3 regions of the Agrobacterium sp. 6Ca8 genome follow, and region 2 is predicted to be linked to each of the others. Evidence: riboswitches for the same ligand, from Rfam matches in the RefSeq annotation. Region 2 holds a riboswitch; each other region holds the start of a gene.
What was found. A riboswitch is a leader RNA that binds a small molecule or an ion and turns the genes downstream of it on or off. The one in region 2 is predicted to bind cobalamin.

Region 1 (3,270 bases), on a different replicon from region 2:
CTGGTTACGCTTTGGGAAGCACTCTCCTAGACTTCTGTTTTCTTGGGGAAATTCACTGCAATGTGACTTCTTTTCGCCATGCGGAAAGGGCATCCTCGCGCCGTTATCGCGCGTTCGGCATCTGCCGGAATCAAGGAGAGAGTGTATGAAACTGAAAACCATCGCGGCGGCCATGCTTTTCGGCTGTCTTTGCGCCGGAGCGGTCTACGCTGCCGGCGAAGTCGAAAAACGTGAAGGCATGATGAAGCAGATCGGCGGCTCCATGGGGGCGCTTGCTGCCATCTCCAAGGGCCAGAAGCCTTATGACGCCGAAGCCGTAAAGGCTGCCGTGACGACCATCAGCACCAACGCCAAGGCTTTCCCCGACCAGTTTCCCCCGGGCAGCGAGACCGGCAGTGCTGCGGCACCCGCGATCTGGGAAAATTTCGATGACTTCAAGTCCAAGGCCGCCAAGCTCGGTGCCGATGCGGACAAGGTCCTCGCCAGCCTTCCCGCCGATCAGGCAGGCGTCACCACCGCCATGCAGACCCTCGGTGCCGATTGTGGTGCGTGCCACCAGACCTACCGTCTGAAGAAGTGATCCTATTAAGAACGCCGCTTCCCGGCGGCGTTTTTTTCAGCGGGAATGATGCCTGATCTCATCAGGTGATAATGGGGAGAGGGGTCATGGCCTCCATTTGGACGAAGCTCGCGGGCGGGATCGCGGTGGCGGCCATTGCCGGTTTCGGCATTTTCGCCTGGGTCACCGCGCCTGTGCGTCAGGCACCCAGCCACTGGGTGAGCCTTGGCGAGCCGGACCTTGCCAATGGCGAAACGCTGTTCTGGGCGGGCGGCTGCGCAAGTTGCCATGCGGCACCAGATGCCAAGGGCGATGCGCTTTTGACGCTTTCGGGCGGGCAAGCGTTGAAAAGCCCCTTCGGCACCTTTCATGTGCCCAATATTTCCTCCGATCCGCAGCATGGCATTGGCGGCTGGACGCTTTCGGAATTCGGCGATGCGATGACGCGCGGCGTCGGCAAGAACGGCGAACATCTCTACCCGTCCTTCCCTTACGCCTCCTATGCCCGCATGACGCAGAAGGACATCAACGACCTCTTCGGTTATCTGCGGGTTCTGCCCGCCAGCCAGAATGACGCGCCGGATCACGAACTGCCGTTCCCCTTCAACATGCGCATGGCATTGGGCGGCTGGAAATTCCTCTATTTCGATACATCCGCGCCACCCCGCGTCGAGCTTGCCGATGCCAATGCCGAATTGCTGCGCGGCCAATATCTGGTGGAAGGCCCGGGCCATTGCGGCGAATGTCACACGCCGCGCAATGCGCTTGGCGGTTTTCTCGATGGCAAATGGCTGGCCGGTGGTCCAAATCCCGAAGGCGAGGGCCGCATTCCCGATATTACCCCCGGCTCGCAGAGCGTCGGAAGCTGGGAGGCGGCCGATATTGCCAACTATCTGGAAACCGGCTTCACCCCGGAATTCGACAGCGTCGGCGGCTCCATGGTCAAGGTGCAGCAGAACATGGCGCATCTGACGGCCGAAGACCGCAATGCGATCGCCGCCTATCTGAAGGCCATCCCGGCACGGTAGCCCTTTGCCGTCATGCCTGACTTGATCCGGCATCCAGCCACGGCGCGCAATTCTCACGCCGGCCTGCCATTGACTCCCACCCACACCCATCGGATAACGATCCTGTGATGGTTCCTTCCGGGCGTTCCGGAAGGTGAAAAGGGAACACGATAGGGAGACATCCTCATTCGTGGCTGCCCCCGCAACTGTGAGCGGAGAGCCTGAAACGAAATGCCACTGGTAAGCATCTCGCCGGATATGGGCGAGGGCAATGCCGGGAAGGTGTTTCAGGTTTTGACCCGTAAGCCAGGAGACCTGCCATCACGGAAATGTCCATGCCGGCGGGGTGTCCGGAAGAGCGGAATTTCAGGGTGGTGGTGCTTGAACGTGCCGCCCTGTGTCAGTCTCGTATCCCCGTGGTGAAGTGTATCGCATGCGGCTGCACGGCGTTTGCCGTTCCGCCGCGTCTAAAGGCGCGGGGTCGCGCCGTAAGAGGGGTCACCATGTCCATCAACCAGAATACGGCAAATGCCGCCGTTCCAGCAAAAACGGGCAGCTTCGCGCAATCGCTGACGGCGATCGTGCTTGGTCTGTTCGTCGTCGGTTTTGTCGGCTTTTCGCATGTGGAAGCCGTTCACAACGCCGCGCATGACACACGTCATGCCAATGCTTTCCCTTGCCATTGAGGTGGGAAGCATGTCGTTCTTTCGCAATATCGTTTTTACCGCCGTCCTCGTCGGCATCGTTGGCGGCTTCGCCGTTTCGGCCATGCAGGCTTTCGGCACCACGCCGCTGATCCTGAAGGCGGAAACCTATGAAAATGCCGGTGGCGAAGCGCCCCACAGCCATGATGCTCCGGCCACGACCGGCGCTGCCGTTCCCGCGCACGAGCATAACGAGGAAGCCTGGTCTCCAGCCGACGGCTTCGAGCGCACCGCCTATACGGTCGCCGCCAACGTGCTGACCGCCATCGGTTATGCGCTGGTGCTGACCGGCCTCATCTCGCTGCGCGGCACCGATGCCGGCTGGCGCGAAGGCCTTTTGTGGGGTGTGGCCGGTTTTGCCGCCGTCATGCTTGCGCCGATGATCGGCCTGCCGCCGGAACTACCGGGCAGCCCGGCGGCCGCGCTTGAGGCGCGTCAAATCTGGTGGCTTTCGACGGTTGCGGCGACCGCAGGCGGCATTGCGCTGATCGCATTCCGCCGCGAACCCTGGGCAATCGTGCTCGCACTGGTGTTGATCGTTGCACCACATGTGGTGGGCGCGCCCCTGCCGCCGGAAGGTGAACATGCGCTGGCACCGCTGCCGCTGGAACGACAGTTCATCGTTGCCGCCACCGTGACCAGCTTTGTCTTCTGGGCCTTGCTCGGAACATTGAGCGCGTTTTTCCTGAAGCGCTTCCAGCAGGCTTGAAACCATGCAGGACGCAGCCGAATGGAGTGAGGAACTCGACGCGCTGCGTTTTGCCGTTCCCGGTCACGGCGCTTTCTGCGCCGTGCATCGCCTTGCCTTCAAGGCAGTCCTCGGCGTCAGCCCGGAACGGGAAGCGGCGCTCGCCTATTTTCATGAGAATGAGGCTGCCTTTACGGCCGCAGCCCTTGCCAAGATCAAGCGCTCGGCTTTGCCGGCCGGTCGCAGTCTGCATCTCAACAGCCGCGATATCCGCCGTGCGATTGCGGGGGAGGGCGGGGATGTCGCGCCCCG
Region 2 (3,270 bases):
TGGCACATTCGGTCATGAGCCTGCACCGGCAAAACTCGAGTGGAAATCGACGGAACATAATCTCGATGTATATGCCGTTGCGGGTTGGCTCGCCGAAATTGAGGGAGCGCGCGCCTGGCAGGCGATGCGGGATAATACACGCAAATTTCTTGATGCGATGTGGAATGAGCAGCAGGGACGGTTTTACGTCGGCAGCCAACCTGGAAGCGACACACCCAACTCGAGCCAGTCCGGAATAGATTCCGAGCTCTGGCCCATTCTCGCCGTGCCGGAGTTTCGGGGCCGCAGTGGGCGTGTTCTGCATTGGGTTGATCGGCATTATGCGGTTGCGGGAGGTTTTGATTTTAACGACGATCGGGATGGCGTGTGGCTGGAAGGTACGGCCCAGGCCGCGCTGGCATTTCAGCAGGTCGGCGATGCCGACCGGGCCGAGGCGCTGCTTGCCACCATTGCCGCACAAATATCTCCCGATAACCTGATCTACGCGACAGTCGGGGACGAACTGACGACCGGGCTGATGATCGGGCCGACCTCGACATTTGCCGACTTCAAATATTTCAGGTTGCCGCATGTCGGGGCTACTGCCTGGGCAATCCTTGCAGCGAAAGGCTGGAACCCTTTTCTTAGAAAAAGCGGTTGTATTCGTTTTTGTGAGGGATAATCGTTCGTCTCGGCGGCAGCAGGAGGATATTGCTCCAGGCCGTTGCGCCGGAGATTGAAAACTGGGACGCATGACGCTGCTGAAAGCGGCGAAAAGCGTAAAACCGCAACGTTGACTGCCGACTAGCAGTTCCAGTGATTCAAGCCTGACAGTACGATTAACGAAGCCGAATACCGCCCACTGCCAGACCTGTCAGATGCCCGGTGCGGATCGGAACTTCCTGTGCACCTTCAACTACATGGGGCGGTTCGAAGGCCCGAGCACAAATTCGGCGGTGCTGTTGCGGATACGCGCCCGTGATGTTATCGGCCCGCAATTTAAGGGTGCTTGCCTTCGCTCATTCGTTATTTAATTCAAACGCCGATCCCTTTATTAGCGCTGCGCCGGCACAGTAGGGCATGTCCGAATAGCATCCCAACCTCCGGCGAGGCCGCTTCAATTAAACGCCTGCGGCAGGCGAAATCATGCGCGCCTTCTAGCTGCCCCAATTGCCTCCTGAACTGTCGATCGACGTACTGGCTCTTCTGGAGCGACTAAGTCTGGCGGAACGCGCTCTGGGCGCCTGGACGGTATCACCAGGCTGCTCCCGCGCTAGGAACTATTCGTGGTGTGGTCTGATCCTTTCAACTGCGTGGAGCGAGACGTTTGCCACGGCCAGGTCCGCGTATGTGAGAATCGCCTGACAACGCCGAATGCAACCTACTCGGTCGGAACCGGCGATGGAAACGCAGACTTAAGGACATAAAGATATCGTTATATGAAGTTGACCGATGGCGTAGCTTACAATATGGTCGTCACGCCTAAGGTTCCCCAGTCGTTGCACGCAACGTGCCGGGGCTAAGAGGGAAGTCGGTGCTCCGTGTCATGCGGAAAAGCCGACGCTGCCCCCGCAACTGTAAGCGGCGAGCTGAAGTCCAACATGTCACTGGTTTACCCCGGGAAGACGGACGGAAGTGATGATCCGTGAGCCAGGAGACCTGCCTTTGGTGAAATAACGTCCACGGGCGGGGTGTCCCAGTGTGCCGTAGCAACGGTTGCATTGTCGCGGCCTGTCTTGCTATGCGTCCGCAGACCCATGCCCCCAACTTTATAGGGGCACAACATGTCTCAGACCTGCATTTTTACAATCACGAGCGTACCCTTCGATGAGGACTATCGTCCTTCAGAACATACGCGCATCACCACCAATTTTGCCAATCTGGCCAGGGGCGAAAAGCGGCAGGAAAACCTGCGCAATGTCATGCGCATGATCGACAGCCGCTTCAACGCCCTCGCTCACTGGGATAATCCCAAATCGGACCGATACTCGGTCGAGTTGGAGATCATTTCGGTCGATATGAGCTTCGATGTCGCAGGTGAAAAATTTCCCCTCATCGAGATACTGAAGACGACGATCATCGATCACAAAACCAGTGAACGTATCGACGGCATTGTGGGGAATAACTTCTCCTCCTATGTGCGGGACTACGATTTCAGTATTGTGCTGCCGGAGCATAACAAGAGCGTTCCTGCCTTCAGCATTCCGGCCGACTTCGGCGATCTGCATGGAAACCTGTTCAAGTCTTTTCTGCGGTCGGATGCCTACCGCTCGCACTTTCGCAAGCCGCCGGTCATTTGCATCAGCGCCTCGACCAGCAAGACCTATTACCGGACCGAAAATCATCACCCCGTGATGGGCGTCGAATACCGGCAGAATGGGTTCTCGTCCACCGACCAGTATTTCGGGAAAATGGGATTGCAGGTTCGCTACTTCATGCCTGCAGGCAGCGTTGCGCCGTTGGCGTTCTATTTTGTTGGGGACTTGCTGGGCGACTACTCCAATATTGAGCTAATCGGCGTCATCAGCACGATGGAAACGTTTCAGAGAATTTATCGCCCCGAAATCTACAATGCGAACGCAGCAGCCGGGACATTTTACCAGCCCAACCTGAAGCACCAGGACTATTCGCTGACCCGGGTCATTTACGATCGCGACGAACGAAATCGCTTGGCGGTGGATCAGGGTAAGTTCACCGAAAAACACTTCATCAAGCCATACCGCGCCGTCCTTGAGCAACTGTTTGCTCACCGCCCCGCCTGAGCATCACTTATAAGAGGTCCCACCGTGAAGAAACTTCTCCCCACATCGACCGCTGGCAGCCTGCCGAAACCCTCCTGGCTTGCGCAGCCCGAAAAACTGTGGTCGCCCTGGAAGCTGGAGGGCGAGGAATTACTGGAAGGCAAGAGAGATGCCCTGCGCCTTTCACTGGACGATCAGCAACAGGCCGGCATCGACATCGTCAGTGATGGCGAGCAAACACGCCAACATTTCGTCACGACTTTCATCGAGCACCTCGACGGGGTCGATTTTGCAAAACGCGAGACAGTCAGAATTCGCGATCGCTACGATGCGAGTGTCCCGACAGTCGTCGGCGCCGTGTCTCGCCAGAAGTCCGTGTTCGTCGAAGACGCCAAGTTTTTGCGCCAGCAGACCAAACAACCCATCAAATGGGCGTTGCCGGGTCCGATGACGATGATCGATACTCTCTTTGATGGCCATTATAAGAGCCGTGAAAAGCTTGCCTGGGAATTTGCCGGGATACTCAACGAGGAAGCAAAGGAATTGGAGG
Region 3 (3,270 bases), on a different replicon from region 2:
GAAGCACTTCCCGCCCCTTCCACCAGCACCAGATCGGCCTGTTGTTTCAGGTGCTCGAAGCTCTCCAGCACATGCGGCATCAGCCCGGCTTTCATGTGCTGATAATCGGCTGCCTTGGCATTGCCGACAATTTTGCCCTGTACGACGACCTGTGCGCCGGTTTCGCTCTGCGGCTTTAAAAGCACCGGGTTCATGTGAACCGACAGCGGAACGCCTGCTGCCCGCGCCTGCAGCGCCTGCGCGCGACCGATCTCGCCGCCATCGGCAGTGACCGCCGCATTGTTCGACATGTTCTGCGGCTTGAACGGCATGACGGACAGGCCACGCCTGACGAAGGCGCGGGCAAGGCCAGCCACCATCAGCGATTTGCCGACATCCGAGCCGGTTCCCTGAAACATCAGCACACGTGCAGTCATGTCAGTATTCTATCCCGGCCTGCGCCTTTACGCCCGCCTTGAAGTGATGTTTGACGAGGGTCATTTCCGTCACCATGTCGGCAGCGTCGATCAACGGTTGTTTGGCGTTGCGGCCGGTAACGATGACATGCAGATCGGATCTACGGTTGGAAAGCGTTTCGACGACCTCTTCCAGCGGCAGGTAATCATAGCGGAGCGCAATGTTCAGTTCGTCGAGAACCAGCAATCCGATCGTCTCGTCAGCCATCAGTGCTTTCGCTTCCTCCCAGGCCTTTGTAGCCGCCGCGACATCGCGCTTGAGGTCCTGCGTGTCCCAGGTAAACCCCTCGCCCATGGTGCGCCATTCCACCCTGTCGCCGAACAAAGTCAGGGCCTGCTGTTCACCCGTCGACCATGCGCCCTTGATGAATTGGACGACGCCGACCCGCCGCCCGGTGCCGAGCATGCGCAAAGCAAGGCCGAAAGCGGCCGTGGATTTGCCTTTACCAGGGCCGGTATTGATCATCAGCAGACCTTTTTCGATGGTCTTTTCCGCGACTTCGGCATCCTGAACCGTCTTGCGGTTGACCATTTTCTGCCGGTGGCGTTCGGCTTCGCTGTCGCTGATATCGCGTGTCATCGCGTTTTCCTTCTCGTCCAGCGGCGCGGGACCGTATGCCCCCACCATTCGGAGCGGCGACTATACTCAATTTGCCGCACCCGGCAATCGACAAGCCGGCAGCATTGACCGTCACGCCCGTTCAGCCTAAGGGTAAGGCACTGACGGTCTTTTCCCGGCAACGGGAAAAGCTAAGAGGGAACACGGTTCCACCCCATAACGGGTCATTCCGTGGCTGCCCCCGCAACTGTAAGCGGTAAGCCCGCACTATGAAGCCACTGGACCATAAAATTGGCCCGGGAAGGTGGTGCAGGGTGTTTTAAAGCCGCAAGCCAGGAGACCTGCCGTTTCAGGAAAAAACGTCTCCCGGGCGGGGTGCTCCGGTCAGCCGGTCGAATTGATTTGCAGCCGCGCTTTTCAGTGCGCTGTTTTCGACATCCGCACCCCGATGAGTTTAAAGGCGCGGAAAGCGGAACGGTTTGGATATTACCACAACATCTTCTTGTGCGGACGGGACAATGGAAGCCAACACAGCTTCCGGCGTGGTCGTTTTTGTCTGCCGAAGCTGTCGCGACGACACCGATCCCAATGCGGAGCCGCGCCCCGGCACCATCCTTGCGGAAGCTGCCATCGCAAAAGCGCGTGAATCCGGCATCGATGTTCGCTCCGTCAATTGCCTTGCCAATTGCAAACGCGGCCTCAGTGCCGTGCTGCGCGGTGCCGATGGCTGGTCCTATGTATTCGGCGGGCTGACGCCCAACGATGCGGAAGACCTGCTCACGGGCGCGCAAATGCTGGCCGCCTCCGCAGATGGCCTGATGCCTTGGCGCGGCCGCCCCGACACATTGAAGCGCTGCATGGTGGCGCGCATTCCCCCATTCGATTTTACCGAGGAGAGATCATGAGCACCCTTCTGGACCGCGTTCCCTGCACCATCGTCACCGGCTTTCTGGGGGCTGGAAAAACCACGCTGCTGCGCGGTCTCCTAGAAAAGCTTGATGGCAAGCGGCTTGCCATCATCGTCAACGAATTCGGTGATATCGGCATCGATGGGGATATCCTCAAGGGATGCGGCATTGAGAGCTGCCCGGAGGAAAACATCGTCGAGCTGGCCAATGGCTGCATCTGCTGCACGGTGGCGGATGATTTCCAGCCGGCCATCGAGCAGATTCTGAGCCGCCAGCCGAAGGTGGAGCATATCCTCATCGAGACCTCCGGCCTTGCCCTGCCCAAGCCGCTGGTGCAGGCATTTCAATGGCCGGCCATCAAGAGCCGCGTGACGGTTGACGCTGTGGTTGCCGTGGTGGATGGCGCTGCCCTTGCCGAGGGTCAGGTGGCGCATGACATGGAAGCCCTTGCCGCCCAGCGCGCAAATGACGAAGCCCTCGATCACGACGATCCGGTCGAAGAGGTTTTCGAGGACCAGATCGCCTGTGCCGATCTTATCGTGCTGACCAAGGCGGATCTGCTCGATAGCGCCGGTCTGGAAAAGGCGAAGGCTCATATTCTCGAGCATTTGCCGCGGGCCGCAAAGATCGTCGTCGCCTCGAATGGCGTCATCGATCCGGCCGTGCTGATCGGCCTCGGTCTTGCGGTTGAAGAGGATATCGAAAACCGCCGCACCCATCACGATGGTGAACTTGACCACGAACATGACGATTTCGACAGCTTCGTCATCGACCTGCCGGCCGTGACCGATCCGGAAGCGCTGGCGGCTCGTATCGCCGAGACAGCGGCTGCGGAAAATGTTCTGCGCATCAAAGGTTTCGTCGAAGTATCCACCAAGCCGATGCGCCTGCAGGTGCAGGCAGTCGGTAGCCGCGTCAACCATTATTATGACCGTCCCTGGGCGGCCGGTGAAGAGCGCCGCAGCCGCCTCGTCGTCATAGGCGAAAAGGGCCTCAACCGCGAAAAGATCGAACAGATGTTGGCCGCCTGATAGAAATGCACATTCTCGCCACCACATCTTCGTCTCTGGACGACCTGATCGAGCCGGTTGATCTCAACCAGCCGCGATCGGATGTGGTGATGCTGTCTTTTTCGGCAAGCGATCTTGCCGGGCTGGAACAGGCATGGCGGCAGGCAGAGGGCGCGCTTCCGTCCCTGTCCGCCGCCAACCTCTCCGAGCTTCGGCATCCGATGTCGGTCGATCTGTGGATCGAAAAGACGGCCGAACATGCCCGTGTCATCCTTATCCGGATTCTCGGCGGCGCGGAACGCTGGCGCTATGGCGTCGATCAGCTCAGCACGATGGCG

Region 1: another riboswitch for cobalamin. It lies ahead of ACZ5A6_RS02905 (CbtB domain-containing protein); the one in region 2 lies ahead of ACZ5A6_RS26220 (DUF1852 domain-containing protein).
Region 3: another riboswitch for cobalamin. It lies ahead of ACZ5A6_RS12520 (DUF1636 family protein); the one in region 2 lies ahead of ACZ5A6_RS26220 (DUF1852 domain-containing protein).

What each region holds. Positions count from the first base shown of each region.
Region 1 covers NZ_AP026433.1:580,085-583,354, forward strand. The annotation lists gene ACZ5A6_RS02890 (LysE family translocator) at 1-30, shown strand, start outside; gene ACZ5A6_RS02895 (c-type cytochrome) at 146-580, shown strand; gene ACZ5A6_RS02900 (c-type cytochrome) at 667-1,587, shown strand; cobalamin riboswitch at 1,679-1,903, shown strand; gene ACZ5A6_RS02905 (CbtB domain-containing protein) at 2,070-2,252, shown strand; gene ACZ5A6_RS02910 (CbtA family protein) at 2,263-2,979, shown strand; gene ACZ5A6_RS02915 (hypothetical protein) at 2,984-3,270, shown strand, end outside.
Region 2 covers NZ_AP026435.1:530,231-533,500, forward strand. The annotation lists gene ACZ5A6_RS26210 (hypothetical protein) at 1-661, shown strand, start outside; partial or broken gene ACZ5A6_RS26215 (Fic family protein) at 1,105-1,253, shown strand; cobalamin riboswitch at 1,448-1,660, shown strand; gene ACZ5A6_RS26220 (DUF1852 domain-containing protein) at 1,764-2,741, shown strand; gene ACZ5A6_RS26225 (methionine synthase) at 2,766-3,270, shown strand, end outside.
Region 3 covers NZ_AP026433.1:2,569,093-2,572,362, reverse strand. The annotation lists gene ACZ5A6_RS12530 (cobyric acid synthase) at 1-416, opposite strand, end outside; gene cobO (cob(I)yrinic acid a,c-diamide adenosyltransferase) at 418-1,035, opposite strand; cobalamin riboswitch at 1,163-1,377, shown strand; gene ACZ5A6_RS12520 (DUF1636 family protein) at 1,533-1,919, shown strand; gene cobW (cobalamin biosynthesis protein CobW) at 1,916-2,953, shown strand; gene cobN (cobaltochelatase subunit CobN) at 2,959-3,270, shown strand, end outside.